2 regions of the Bacillus sp. MUM 13 genome follow, and region 1 is predicted to be linked to the other one. Evidence: a T-box and tRNA genes for the amino acid it is inferred to sense, from the RefSeq annotation. Region 1 holds a T-box; the other holds one or more tRNA genes.
The links. The T-box of region 1 lies ahead of tyrS (tyrosine--tRNA ligase). A T-box ahead of a tRNA ligase gene usually reads a tRNA of that ligase, here a tRNA-Tyr.
Positions count from the first base shown of each region.

Region 2: it encodes a tRNA-Tyr, which carries the amino acid that the T-box ahead of tyrS (tyrosine--tRNA ligase) is inferred to sense. The anticodon was not compared.

Region 1 covers NZ_MLYQ01000035.1:4,346-11,148, forward strand. Annotated here, with positions in the region: gene BIV59_RS10610 (polysaccharide deacetylase family protein) at 1-563, shown strand, start outside; gene BIV59_RS24245 (hypothetical protein) at 760-888, shown strand; gene BIV59_RS10615 (nuclear transport factor 2 family protein) at 1,111-1,512, opposite strand; gene BIV59_RS10620 (HAD family hydrolase) at 1,648-2,331, opposite strand; gene BIV59_RS10625 (hypothetical protein) at 2,538-2,873, shown strand; gene tyrS (tyrosine--tRNA ligase) at 3,314-4,570, opposite strand; T-box leader at 4,627-4,845, opposite strand; gene BIV59_RS10635 (transglycosylase domain-containing protein) at 4,992-6,803, shown strand, end outside.
Region 2 covers NZ_MLYQ01000058.1:11,303-18,105, forward strand. Annotated here, with positions in the region: gene glmM (phosphoglucosamine mutase) at 1-1,324, opposite strand, end outside; gene BIV59_RS14790 (CdaR family protein) at 1,374-2,711, opposite strand; gene cdaA (diadenylate cyclase CdaA) at 2,704-3,525, opposite strand; gene BIV59_RS14800 (anti-sigma factor family protein) at 3,739-4,353, opposite strand; gene sigW (RNA polymerase sigma factor SigW) at 4,370-4,933, opposite strand; gene BIV59_RS22875 (aspartyl-phosphate phosphatase Spo0E family protein) at 5,106-5,264, shown strand; tRNA gene BIV59_RS14810 (tRNA-Ala) at 5,496-5,571, opposite strand; tRNA gene BIV59_RS14815 (tRNA-Gly) at 5,599-5,673, opposite strand; tRNA gene BIV59_RS14820 (tRNA-Lys) at 5,681-5,753, opposite strand; tRNA gene BIV59_RS14825 (tRNA-Gln) at 5,759-5,833, opposite strand; tRNA gene BIV59_RS14830 (tRNA-Tyr) at 5,923-6,006, opposite strand; tRNA gene BIV59_RS14835 (tRNA-Thr) at 6,013-6,088, opposite strand; tRNA gene BIV59_RS14840 (tRNA-Val) at 6,130-6,205, opposite strand; tRNA gene BIV59_RS14845 (tRNA-Glu) at 6,216-6,290, opposite strand; tRNA gene BIV59_RS14850 (tRNA-Thr) at 6,312-6,384, opposite strand; tRNA gene BIV59_RS14855 (tRNA-Asn) at 6,386-6,460, opposite strand; rRNA gene rrf (5S ribosomal RNA) at 6,509-6,625, opposite strand; partial or broken gene BIV59_RS23940 (hypothetical protein) at 6,692-6,803, shown strand, end outside.

The sequences.
Region 1 (6,803 bases):
TAGCTGGTAATAAAGTAATAAGATTTCCTGAACTATTAAAACGGGAAGTAAAAGAAGGACACGAAATTGCCAATCATACATATCATCATATTTACGGAAATATTACATCAGCAAAACTATCATCAGAATTAGAAGAAACAGATAAAATTATAAAGAACTCAGTTGGTTTAAAACCGACCCTTTATCGCCCAGTAGGTGGTTTTTATAATGATTTAATTATTAATACTGCTTTAAAAAACGGAAAAGATGTCGTTTTATGGTCATGGGGTCAGGACTCTCGTGATTGGGCAAATCCACCCGCCAGTCAAATTTATAACAATATAACAAAAGGAGTAAAACCAGGTAATATCATTCTCTTTCATGATTGGCATGGCAGTGAATATACTCAGACTTCTCAAACCGTTATTGTATTAGATAACATTTTGGAGTTTTTATACGATAGAGGGTATAAATGTGTAACTGTATCTGAATTGCTCTACCAGTCGACACAAATAATTCCAGACTCTTTTGAAATTTATCCTACAAATTCCATAAGGAGTCAGACGCACATAAAAGAGAGATAGATTATCATCTCTCTTTTCCCATTAACCTGCCGCTTAGCTGAAGAAAAAAAGGCTTATGTATCAGCCCTCCTTCTTTAACTAAACCAGCTAATAGGAGTCAAGAACTTCTTAATAAAACATTTGTTCTTCCAAGTTATACTTTTGAAGGCACACCAAGAAAAGAAAATCAGCTAAAACCAAAAAAGGAGACAAACATTTGAGATCAGCATTCACAGAAGCAGCTCATTCTGTAAGAGGATCAAAAAATTACCCTGAAGCACGTATCGGCGTACAGCATCACGAAAGGGTAAGAAGCGAACAGGAATTGTCGCCGCTCATGCCATGATGAGAATAGCTTATTATCTCTTAACACGAAAAGAATTGTATGATGACCTAGGCGAAGACTACTTCGATAAATAAAGACAGCAGAGGATACACCGTTACGTTGCAAGAACCTGAAGCATCTTAATCCAGTCCACTCTCCTACAATAGATCAATGAATCAGGCGCTCTCCCTTTTTTAAAAATGAATGAGCTGCATCTTATTAAGTATTGTCTCGTTTACTAAATTACAAAAGTTTATTTTCTAGGCAGTTCATTAAATAACTAAAGCGCAGGATTGTTCTTGTACCTTGGTGAAAGAACATTTTCCATCTTCCATCACTAAATTTCCAAATTGAACTTCGCAATGAATGTTGTTTTTTTACTTCGTTAAAAATTCGGTAGGTAGTTAACACTATTTCTTCAGACAATGGATGAATTTCAAAATCACTCAACTTCATCTTTACCTCACCTATTCCTTTTTCACTAATACCCTCATCTTTGTACAAGACTTTACCAGAACTTCCAAATTCAAAAAAATTGTCTGCAAGTAAATTATTAAGCTCTTTTTGAGATGTACGAATTTCTGGTTTTAACAACTTCTCTTCCAGTTGACGTAAATTTTCCTTTAGTAAAGATTTACTTTCCATTTTCCGCACCTCGCTTTTACTGTTCATTATAAAAATAATACCAGATACTCGCTTTTCCCTCTTCAAGCTAACCTCCCCCTTTAGCTCTATAAGAAAATAGCGACACTTCGTTATTGAAATATTGCACCTGCTAGTTCAAGAAGATTTAATATTAGATTGTGTTAAATTTTCAATGATTAAAGGTAATTCCGCCAAATCATCTACTATAAAATCTGCTTCGACATTGTTCCATTGAAAATCTTTTTTCCAAATTGCCTTCATCCCTACATTTCGAGCAGCGTTCACATCATTTTTTGGATGATCGCCAACAAATATACTTTCATTAGGTGAAACATTCAGTTGCTCTAAGGCTCTCTTAAATATTTGAGGATCAGGTTTTTTAATTCCTTCCCATTCAGATACTAATATCGTTTCAAAATACTTTTTAATACCTAAAGCCCTTATATTATCTATCTGAAATTGTCCTTTTCCATTTGTAATCATTCCTAGAACAAGATTGTTACTTCGTAATTTTTCTAACATGCTAATAAGATTTGGAAATGGGACGCAACAATTCTTAAATTGGCTTAGGTAATCTTGAAGCAAATCTCCCCAAGTTATCCCTGTAATATCAAATTCACCAGCTAATTGCTGATATACTTTATCTTTCCAGACATAACCTCGACAATCTAACTCTATGAACCTTGAAGTGTATCTCTCTTTCGGTATATGTCCTATCCATTTATTTAATCTTTCATATTGTCCGTCAATAAATTTTAGTACTGAAGCATCCCTATTTAATAAAGTTCCATCTAAATCAAAAATCACTGCATTAATCACTTTTCCCCCACTCCCTAGGAATTACATAATTACTATTTCGTTATACTTACTCCATTTTCCTTGTTGAACTATCCTGACCCTTTAGTGGAATAAAACAGGTGCCTAGCAGCCAAGTCTTCGACGAAATCAAAATGTAAACATTCTGTCACCGTAATACAGTTGATGTTAGGATTTTGAAAGTATAAACTTTACTTACTATATGAGGAGTGATTAGGCTGAAAACAGTAACCGCTGATAAACTAATATTCAAGAAAAAATTTTCGATGATAGAGCAATTTGCAATCAAAGATTTCCTGTTTAAATGGGTTGGAAGACCAGCTGAAGGAATTGATGACTTTCTGCCACTTGAGTACACAGAAAGTGTCTTTGCGAAGATGGAGGCAAAACAGGTAACAGCTTTACACATTAATAAGGATGAACATTTCAGATATGCGACAATATCAGAAGATAATCAAATTGTTATAGGTGTTGTAGATTCGGATAAAGAGTTAATACATAAAATCATTTCTCTGGATGAGGTTTTAATAGGTAAGCACTTGTAAAATGCTTGCCTCTCTTTTTCATCCAATTTGTATACTCCCCGCAAAGTTTTCACTTAATTCTTCAGTTTATAAAAGATTCTACAATCATCCTCCGCCCTTTAGATCAATAAAAAAAGCTCCCAAGAATAGCAGCTGGATCTTCAACTATTTAGTTTAAACATAATTCTTCACAAACTAAAATTCCAGCAAATTAAATAGCAGTTAATCCCGCTTACTGACTCCTCATTATTCCCGAAGCCGTTCATTTTTGGAGAAACAAGAGTTTCCGAAAACAGCTTTATAAAAAGTAAATTCAACCCGCCCCCATTCATAATCCTTGCTTTGGCCATAATTTAGACAACCAAATTCGTCAGCTTTGTTTATAGGGAGCTTTAAGAAAAGCCGGCCCTTAACAACAAGGCCGGCTTTTTCTATGGAGTATTTGATGCTCTTCTACATCCTTATTTAATAAGTGTATATTTCTTTTTCCCGCGGCGGATCAATGTAAATTGCCCTTCTATTGCATCACTTTCCGATACCATATATTGAAGGTCTGTTACTTTTTCGCCATTGATGGAAATGGCCCCGTTTTGGATATCTTCGCGTGACTGGCGCTTAGATGGAGAGATCTTAGCGTCAACCAGCAAATCCACTAAGCTGATTTCGTCTTTACTGTTTCTTTCATAGCTTGGGACATCCTTGAAGCCCAGTTTGATTTCGTCTGCAGTTAAATTCTTAACCTCACCGCTGAATAGGGCAGCAGAGATTTTAATGGCCTGCTGGAGTGCTTCTTCTCCGTGTATCATGCGTGTCATTTCCTCTGCAAGTGTCTTTTGAGCCTTTCTTAAATGCGGTTCGGTTTCGACAGCCTGTTCAAGGGTTTCAATCTCTTCGTGAGAAAGGAAGGTAAAGAATTTCAGGTATTTAACAACATCTGCATCTGCTGTGTTAATCCAGAATTGATAGAATTCATATGGAGTCGTTTTCTCGGGATCCAGCCAGACAGATCCTCCCTCGCTTTTTCCGAATTTCGTTCCATCCGCTTTTGTTACTAAAGGAATCGTCATTCCGAAGGCTTTTGCGCCTTCATCATGCATTTTCCTTATCAGCTCAAGGCCTGTTGTGATATTGCCCCACTGATCGCTTCCGCCAATTTGCAGCCTGCAGCCATTATGGTCATATAAATGGTTGAAATCCATTCCCTGAATAATGGTGTAAGTGAATTCTGTAAAAGAGATCCCTGTTTCAAGGCGCGAAGCTATCGTGTCTTTTGCAAGCATGTAGTTAATGCCGATGTATTTCCCGTAATCCCGCAAAAATGTCACTATATCTATTTTTCCGATCCAGTCATAGTTATTCACCATAACGGCTCCATTTTCACCTTCGAATTCAAAAATCTTTTCCAATTGCCCCTTAATGCTGTCCGCATTATAAAGGACCGTTTCAAGCGTCTGCAGCTTGCGTTCCTCGCTTTTGCCGCTCGGGTCGCCAATCAGGCCTGTCGCGCCTCCCACAAGGACAATCGGGCGATGTCCGTGCTGCTGGAACCTGCGCAGTGTCAGGAAAGGAAGCAAGTGGCCAATATGCATGCTGTCTGCGGTTGGATCCACCCCGCAATATAAGCCTATTTTTTCATTATCCAATAGGGCTTTCAGGCCTTCTTCGTCTGTTTGCTGATAAATAATGCCTCTCCATTCCAAATCTTTAAGCAATTCCATGTTATATCCTCCTTTGATTTCAAAAAAATCCAAATAAAAACGCCCCTTCAAATAAATGAAGGGACGAATAAGTTCGCGGTACCACCCAACTTGAGGACACTCCTGTCCTCCGCTTAATACGGATAACGGCCGCAATCCGCCTGCCGCTAGCCTGTATGGTTCACAGCAGATGCTCAAGGAGGTAATTCATCAAACAATATGTACCGGTTTCCACCAGCCACCGGCTCTCTGAATACAGGGATTGTTTCACTACTCATTCCTATCATAGCGTTTCAAAAATAAATATTTAGATAATGAATTTTTATCACATTCACAGGCAGCTTGTCAATTGCACGCGGGCAGTTTTCTGAAAAATATCTAAAGAAAGCCTTTTCTATACCTGTTCTATGCTATAATGTATGTGATTTCAGGGGGTATGATAATGAAAAATAATCAAGATGCATCACCTTCGTTTTGGAGCAAGCTGACAGGTTTCCTCCAAAGCAAAAATACAAAGAGATATTCACGAATTACCTATCAAGTCATTTGGAATTTAATGCTCTTACTGATTATAATCGGTGTTCTTGGGTTTTGTTTTGCAGGGGGAGCCGGTGCAGGATATTTCGCTGCTCTCGTTAAGGATGAGCCTGTCCGCCCAAAAGCAGAGCTTAAAAAGGACATTTACAACTATGAAGAGACCTCTGAATTATACTTCGCGAACAATACATATTTAGGAAAGCTGAATTCAGACCTCGAACGCGAACAAGTGACCCTTGACCATGTTTCCAAATACTTATCAGATGCTGTGGTAGCAACAGAGGATGAGTATTTTTATGAACATCATGGAGTCGTTCCAAAAGCGCTGATGAGAGCCATTTTCCAGGAAATGACCAACTCCTCCGTCCAGTCTGGCGGAAGCACGCTGACACAGCAGCTTGTTAAGAATCAGATTTTAACGAATGAGGTTTCTTTTGACCGTAAAGCAAAGGAAATCCTGCTTGCACTGCGCCTGGAAAAATTCTTCAGCAAAAAAGAAATCCTTCAAACGTATCTTAATGTTTCTACCTTTGGAAGGAATTCCTCAGGACATAATATTGCCGGTGTTCAATCAGCTGCAAAAGGCTTATTCGGCAAGAATGCCAGTGATTTGAACATCCCTCAGGCTGCTTTTATTGCAGGCCTTCCCAAAAATCCATTCGGCTATACGCCATATACACAGCAAGGCAAGCTGAAGGAGAATCTGGATCCGGGGATTCTGAGGATGAAAACGGTTCTGAAAAGGATGCGCGACGGAAATTATATCACCCAGAAGCAATATGAAGATGCCCTAAAATATAATCTTGTAAAAGATTTCATCGGGCCGGTTCCGTCCCCTTCGAAGAGGTATCCATGGGTAACCTATGAAATTGAAAAGAGATCCATTGATATCCTTTCAGTGATACTCGCAAAAAAAGATGGCTACACAGAAAGTGATTTAAAGAAAGATAAAGACCTTAATCAGCAATACACTACACTGGCAAGCCGGAATCTCCGTCAAAACGGGTATAAAATATACTCGACGATAAACAAGAAAATGTACGACACTATGCAAAAGGTGAAAAACAATTATCCATATTACGGATATGACAAGCAAGAGGAAGTCAAAGATCCTGAAACAAAAAAACTCAAAACAGTAACAGAGCCTGTAGAAACAGGAGCTATGCTGATTGAAAATAAAACAGGTAAAATTCTCAGCTTTGTCGGCGGAAGAAATTATAAAAGAGAACAAACCAATCATGCCACTGCTGCACTGCGGCCTAACGGATCAACAATGAAGCCGCTGCTTGTGTACGGACCCAACATTGAACTAGGGAAAATATCTCCAGCTTCACCTGTTGCCAATGTTCCGATGTCCTTTGGCAGCTGGGCTCCCGGGAATTACGGAGGAGGCTTTAGCGGTCTAACAACGGCCCGCCATGCACTCGCGCAATCTTATAATGTGCCTGCAGCAAAATTTTATATGGACATCATCAACACCCGTCCAGTCAGCTATCTGGAAAAAATGGGCTTCACTTCTTTGACAAAAGATGATTACACCAATCCATCCATGGCATTGGGTGCCATGCAAAGAGGCGTAACAGTTGAGGAAAACGTGAATGCCTATTCTACTTTTGCCAACTCTGGCAATTTTGTTGATGCCTATATGATTGACAAAATTACAACGAAAGACGGAACAGTCATTTATAAGCATAAAGTAAAACCTGTTAAGGTGTTC
Region 2 (6,803 bases), on a different contig from region 1:
TTACGACTGCTGCTATTCTGTCGACATATTGGCGGCATTGACCAGCATCAGGCGCTTCTGCCATAACACGCACTAGAGGTTCTGTCCCTGAAGGGCGGACCAGAATTCTTCCGTTTCCGTTCATTTCAGCTTCTACCTCTGTGATGACCTGATGGACCTTTTCATTTTGTGTTACAGCATGTTTGTCTGTGACTCTGATGTTTACAAGTGTCTGAGGATATTTTTTCATCTCAGCAGCCAATTCTGACAGAGGTTTTTTTGTTTGATTCATAATATTCACCAGCTGCAGGCCGGACAGGAGGCCATCACCCGTTGTATTATAATCAAGAAAAATAATATGCCCGGACTGTTCACCGCCCAAGTTATAGCCGCCTTTTTTCATCTCTTCCACAACATATCTGTCTCCTACAGCAGTTTGCACACTTTGGATTCCATGCTGGTCGAGCCCTTTATAGAATCCCAGGTTGCTCATGACTGTTGAAACGACAGTACCTTGTTTCAGGCGATTATTTTCTTTCATGTAACGGGCGCAAATGTACATGATCTGGTCGCCATCCACAATGTCTCCATTTTCATCGATGGCAATCATGCGGTCTCCGTCTCCGTCAAAAGCAAGGCCTACGCTTGCTCCTTTTTCTTTTAAGAAGGCAGCTAAAGCTTCAGGGTGAGTTGAACCAACACCTTCATTTATATTCAATCCATTTGGTGATGCTCCCATTGTAGAAATATCTGCATCAAGGTCGGCAAACAAATGTGTTGCCAGAGAAGAAGTCGCGCCATGCGCACAGTCCAAAGCTATATGAATGCCGGTGAAATCTTCATCAACCGTCTGCTTAAGATACTGAAGGTACTTTTGGCCTCCTTCGAAATAATCATTCATATGGCCAAGGTCTCCGCCGACGGGGCGAGGAAGTTCATCCTTTTCCATATCCATTAACCGTTCTATCTCGTTTTCCTGTTCATCTGAAAGCTTAAAACCATCCGGTCCGAAGAATTTGATTCCATTGTCAGCCACGGGATTATGAGAAGCAGAAATCATGACACCTGCTTCTGCACTCAAAGCTTTTGTCAAATAGGCGACACCTGGCGTCGAAATAACACCAAGACGCATTACCTCTGCACCGATGGACAGCAGTCCTGCGACAAGAGCTCCCTCAAGCATATGCCCGGAAATCCTGGTATCACGGCCAATCAAGACCTTAGGGCGTTCTGTGTCTCTCGTTAAAACATACCCTCCGAATCTGCCAAGCTTAAAGGCAAGCTCTGGGGTTAATTCACTGTTTGCAACCCCTCTTACTCCGTCTGTCCCAAAATATTTACCCATAGAATATCGCTCCTTCTTTCTAATAATCCTATATGATACGCTGCACGTATTATGTTTCTTTATCTTTTTTTGTTATGGAGACTTTAGCCGTTTTAACCGGCAGCTCCCATTTAATATTCGCAGGAACCTTAACCTGAATGGCTGCGTCATGCTCTCCTTCTTCAAGACCTGTGGCATCTACCGTGATTTGAATATCATCAGGCTTTACCTTTTGCAGATCATCGGCGGTTCCTGATAAAGTCAGATCAATCTTGCCGCCTTTCGGAGATATGAAAGTCAAGTCCTGATCATCAGCAAGTCCAGATGAAACAATGTCGAGATTTTTGATTACTTTTGTCTGCGTCGAAGTATCTGGACTTTTTGTTTGTTCATCTTGCTTTTCTGGCGGTTTTTTCTCCGTATCAGCTGTATTTTTGTCAGCTGGCACTACCTTCTCTGTCTGGATTTTCACCGTCGCTGTGCCCAGAGACATTTTTTTTACGCCATCTGGAACAGTAATAGGCAATTCCACCTCTTTACTGTTATCTATGTTGGACACATCTACCGGAACGCTTACTCCATGTATGGAATCTAAAACCGATTGCTTTCCGTACAAAGTAACATTCTTAGGGAAAACAGTCATGCTTTTAATGCTGACAGTGTCTTTTGGTGTGCCGGTTTGTACGGGTACGAGCTTTACTGTTTTAGAAGGGATATTCACATTCAGGGAAACATCCACAACAGATGGCTCTATAGATACATTAAGCTTGTTCAGATCTCTGTCAAGCGCCCGCACCGTAGCCTGGCGGTGAACCGTCTCATTCACCCTGCCCGAAAGTGCCATTGTGGCTTTCACATAGGCAATTTGGTCAATAATATCTTTTGCGCCGGTTATTTTAACAGTTTGCGGACTGACAGCTGGCTTATCTGCTGTATATCCATCTTCAATAAGGGATCTATTATACTCCGGATCGACTGAAAACTCTTTTGTCACCTTTTCTTGAATTTTCACCGTAGTATATTCAGGATTTACTGATGCTGTCAGCTTTTCATTTATATCCCTGATTTTTAATGGCACCTTTTTTTCGCCCATAGCGATCTCAGGGTCCGACAAATCGATGTATACCTTGAATTCCCTTTGGTTTTTCGCCGAGATCAATAAGCTTTTTACCCCTTTTAAGGTAACATCCACCGACTTCGGTGCACCCGTCACGACAAGGTTGTCGCGATCGTAATACACCTCCACAGGCACATTTTTAATGGTTTCTGTACCAATCTCTCCCGGTGTGTTAAAACCGAGGGATTTTTTTCCGGTTCCAGGTGTAAAGTTAACAGAAGTAAATAACAAGACAGTTAAAGCGAGCGCCACAATTTTTGTGAACCAGCTGCTGTTCATGAATTTATCCATTTTTCTTCCCCCTCCAGTTCCATAACGTTGAGGAAGCCAATTTATTATCCAGGACCAATTCTTTTTGCAGCATGTTCCTGAAGGTGTTCTGGTCTAATTCGCGATACAGTTCGCCATTTTTCGTTAAAGAAACGCCTCCCGTTTCTTCTGATACAACAACCGTGATACAATCGGTCACTTCACTGATGCCCATTGCCGCACGATGCCTCGTCCCAAGCTCCTTTGATATGAACGGGCTTTCGGATAAAGGCAGGTAACAGGCTGCTGCAGCCACCTGGTTATTCTGCAGGATAACGGCACCATCATGAAGCGGTGTATTGGGAATGAATATGTTGATTAAAAGTTCCGAAGAAATTTGTGATCCAAGCGGGATCCCGGTTTCTATGTAATCACTCAGTCCAGTTTCCTTCTCGATGGAAATCAATGCACCGATTCTCCGTTTTGCCATATAGGCCGTTGCCTTAACGATTGCTTCCACCAGCCGGTCTTGCTCATCTTCTTCCTGGCCGGTGCTTCTAACAAACAGCTTTCCTCTTCCAAGCTGCTCAAGCGCCCTCCGCAGCTCAGGCTGAAAAATGATGATAATAGCAAGGACTCCCCAAGTCATAACTTGTTCCATTAACCACCCTAGTGTATTCAGGCCGATCAGGCTGCTCAAGGCTCGGACAATTACGATGACGAATATCCCTTTTAAGAGCTGAACAGCCTTTGTTCCCCGAATGACGACAAGCAGTTTATATATCACAAACCAAACAAGGAGAATATCAATTAAATTCACTACATAATCCAAGAAGGAAAAGTTGGATAATGACATGTTACTTCCTCCAGTCGGTAAATACTCCATAGCTATAGATTTTTAATATAACCTAAACAGTATACCATTTTTCTTTCCGCACTTCTAAATAAAGTAGACCTCTTTTTGGAATAATTCAAAAAAGCCTCCCGTCAGAATAAGACAAAACGCGGCGGGCCGCCTTATGGCATAGCCTGTCTGTCCTACCTGACCTGGAGACCTGAATGATACTATTTATTGCCCTTCTACCTGGAAAACCGCTTTTCCAGCATTTTTCATTTTAAACCATAGCCAATCGAATATCTTATTGACCATCTCAATTTCCCCTGTAACGCTTCCTGCCGAAGCCAGGTATTCATGGCCATTGATTACTGTCACATTCCCTTTTACTTTCCCTTCAATCCGAATATCGCCATTCTGCACCACGATGTCTCCATTGACCGTTTTCCCTTTAGGAACGATTACCGTGTTTTTCTCCACTACTATATTAGGCTTTTTGGATACCGAAAAATGGGGATCCTGATTCCAAATAGAGATAGCAGATCCCGCCATTAATAGAATAAAGAGGGAGGCCGCTGTGATAAAAGGATGATTTTTCAGCCAGCGCCTTGCACCTGCATTTTTCTTCTCTTTAGGAAGGCTTGCCATAACCCTATTAGTAAAATGAGCCGGAGCCCTCCTGCTTGGCAGCCCCTGAACCAAAGCTTCCGCCTTTTTTAATTCATGAAAATGCAGCCGGCATACAGAACAGGTTTGCAAATGCTCCCTTAGCTGCCCCTCTCTTTCATCAGAGATTTCCTCATCAAGATATTCATGCATATATTCTAAGAACTCATTGTGGCAACTCATCATTTTCACCTTCTTTTTATAAATGGCCCAGCTGTTTTCTCAAAGCTTCACGGCCCCGGTGAATCCTGGTTTTTACAGTTCCAACCGGCAGATCCAGAATCTCGCTGATTTCCTTAAGTGATAATTCTTCAATATACTTCAGAACAATAGCAGACCGATATTTCTCCGGAAGCCTTAAAATCTCTTCCTGAATCGTATTCTGCAATTCCATAGATTCGATTTCTTCTTCAGGATTGCTGCTTTCTGAAGCAATCTGCGAGTATAAATCCAGCCCTTCTGTGCCCGCAATTTCCGCATCCAAGAAATAATCCGGCTTTTTTTTGCGAATCCGGTCAATGCACAGATTGGTAGCAATCCTGTATAGCCAGGTCGAAAATTTCATTTGGATATGAAAGCTCCGAATATTGATATAGGCTCTCAAAAATGCCTCTTGTGCCATATCTTCCGCTTCATGGCTGTTGCCAAGCATTCTGTAGCAAAGCTGATAGACGCGGTCTTTATACAGCTCTACGATTTCGCTGAATGCATTTTGATCACCTTTTAGAACCTGTTTAATTCTTTTTTTTATGATTGCTTCCATTTGGTTTTTTACCCCCGCTCATGCGGCTATAAGATACTTACGAATTCAGCCATATATAGGTTTCAAAAAAGGATATAAAATAATTTTAACAAAAATAGCACAAACCTGTTTAAATTCTGCTAAAAAGGGATATATAGAGAAAAATTGAATGTGAAAGCGGGGAACAGCTGAAATGACTGCAAAACAGCTTTTACACCATATAGAAGAATGCAGACAGCGTATGATTCATTTGGCTTTATCTTCCTCCAGAATTGACACCCAAGTGGTTAAGGCAAGCACAGAACTAGATCAGCTCATAAATCAATATTATCGCATAACTAAAAAACAGTAACCCCCGGTTACTGTTTCATTTTATATAGAGGGTCTCCATTAACCGAGTATAAACTCTCCTGCAATACACCTCATACCCAGAGCCCGATAATCCCCTCAAAAACCAACGCCTGTTTACAAGGTTCATTCCAATGGAAGCTATATATAACCGGCTGGTAAAGCCATAGGAAAAGGAAATAAAAAAAGCCTTTGATTATAGAATCAAAGACGAATAATTGTGTATGTAGTTAGATGGTGGAGCCTAGCGGGATCGAACCGCTGACCTCCTGCGTGCAAGGCAGGCGCTCTCCCAGCTGAGCTAAGGCCCCATATTTTTATGTATGCATGCAGTTCTCTGGAGCGGAAGACGGGATTCGAACCCGCGACCCCAACCTTGGCAAGGTTGTATTCTACCACTGAACTACTTCCGCAAAAGAGTGAGCCATGAAGGATTCGAACCTTCGACCCTCTGATTAAAAGTCAGATGCTCTACCAACTGAGCTAATGGCTCATAAATGGCTGGGCTAGCTGGATTCGAACCAACGCATGACGGAGTCAAAGTCCGTTGCCTTACCGCTTGGCTATAGCCCAATAAGATATTTTACAAAAAAATAGGTGGTAATCATATAATCCCCAGCTTGAAGGAAAATATAACTCATCCACAATGTTTTTTATTAAAATGGTGGAGGGGGGCAGATTCGAACTGCCGAACCCGAAGGAGCGGATTTACAGTCCGCCGCGTTTAGCCACTTCGCTACCCCTCCATAAAGTGGTGCCGGCAAGAGGACTTGAACCCCCAACCTACTGATTACAAGTCAGTTGCTCTACCAATTGAGCTACACCGGCATTTTTAAGATGGTATAAATCTATTAAGTTTTTTAAAAAAATGGTGGAGGATGACGGGATCGAACCGCCGACCCTCTGCTTGTAAGGCAGATGCTCTCCCAGCTGAGCTAATCCTCCAGTATGTAAATGGTGACCCGTACGGGATTCGAACCCGTGTTACCGCCGTGAAAGGGCGGTGTCTTAACCGCTTGACCAACGGGCCGATGTATAATATGTACTAGGAAGCTCCCAAGCGGGCTCGAACCGCTGACCTCTTCCTTACCATGGAAGTGCTCTACCTGCTGAGCTATGGAAGCATGGCTCCGCAGGTAGGACTCGAACCTACGACCGTTCGGTTAACAGCCGAATGCTCTACCACTGAGCTACTGCGGAATAGTATAATGTTTCCTTAAACTCCTGATGTACATCTTAGAAGATTTAGCCTGGCAACGTCCTACTCTCACAGGGGGAGAACCCCCAACTACCATCGGCGCTGAAGAGCTTAACTTCCGTGTTCGGAATGGGAACGGGTGTGACCTCTTCGCCATCATTGCCAGACATTAATTCACTTGTAAGGACATTATCTATTATAATATCTTTTTAAGCAAATTGCAAGAACTTTTTTTGTTCTTTCAAAACCAGATAATAGAAGAAGTTAAATATCTGCAATCATTTTGTCTAGCTGCGAAAGCCAAACCGTACGGCTGCTTCGCTTCTTCTGTCCGAGACGTCCGTC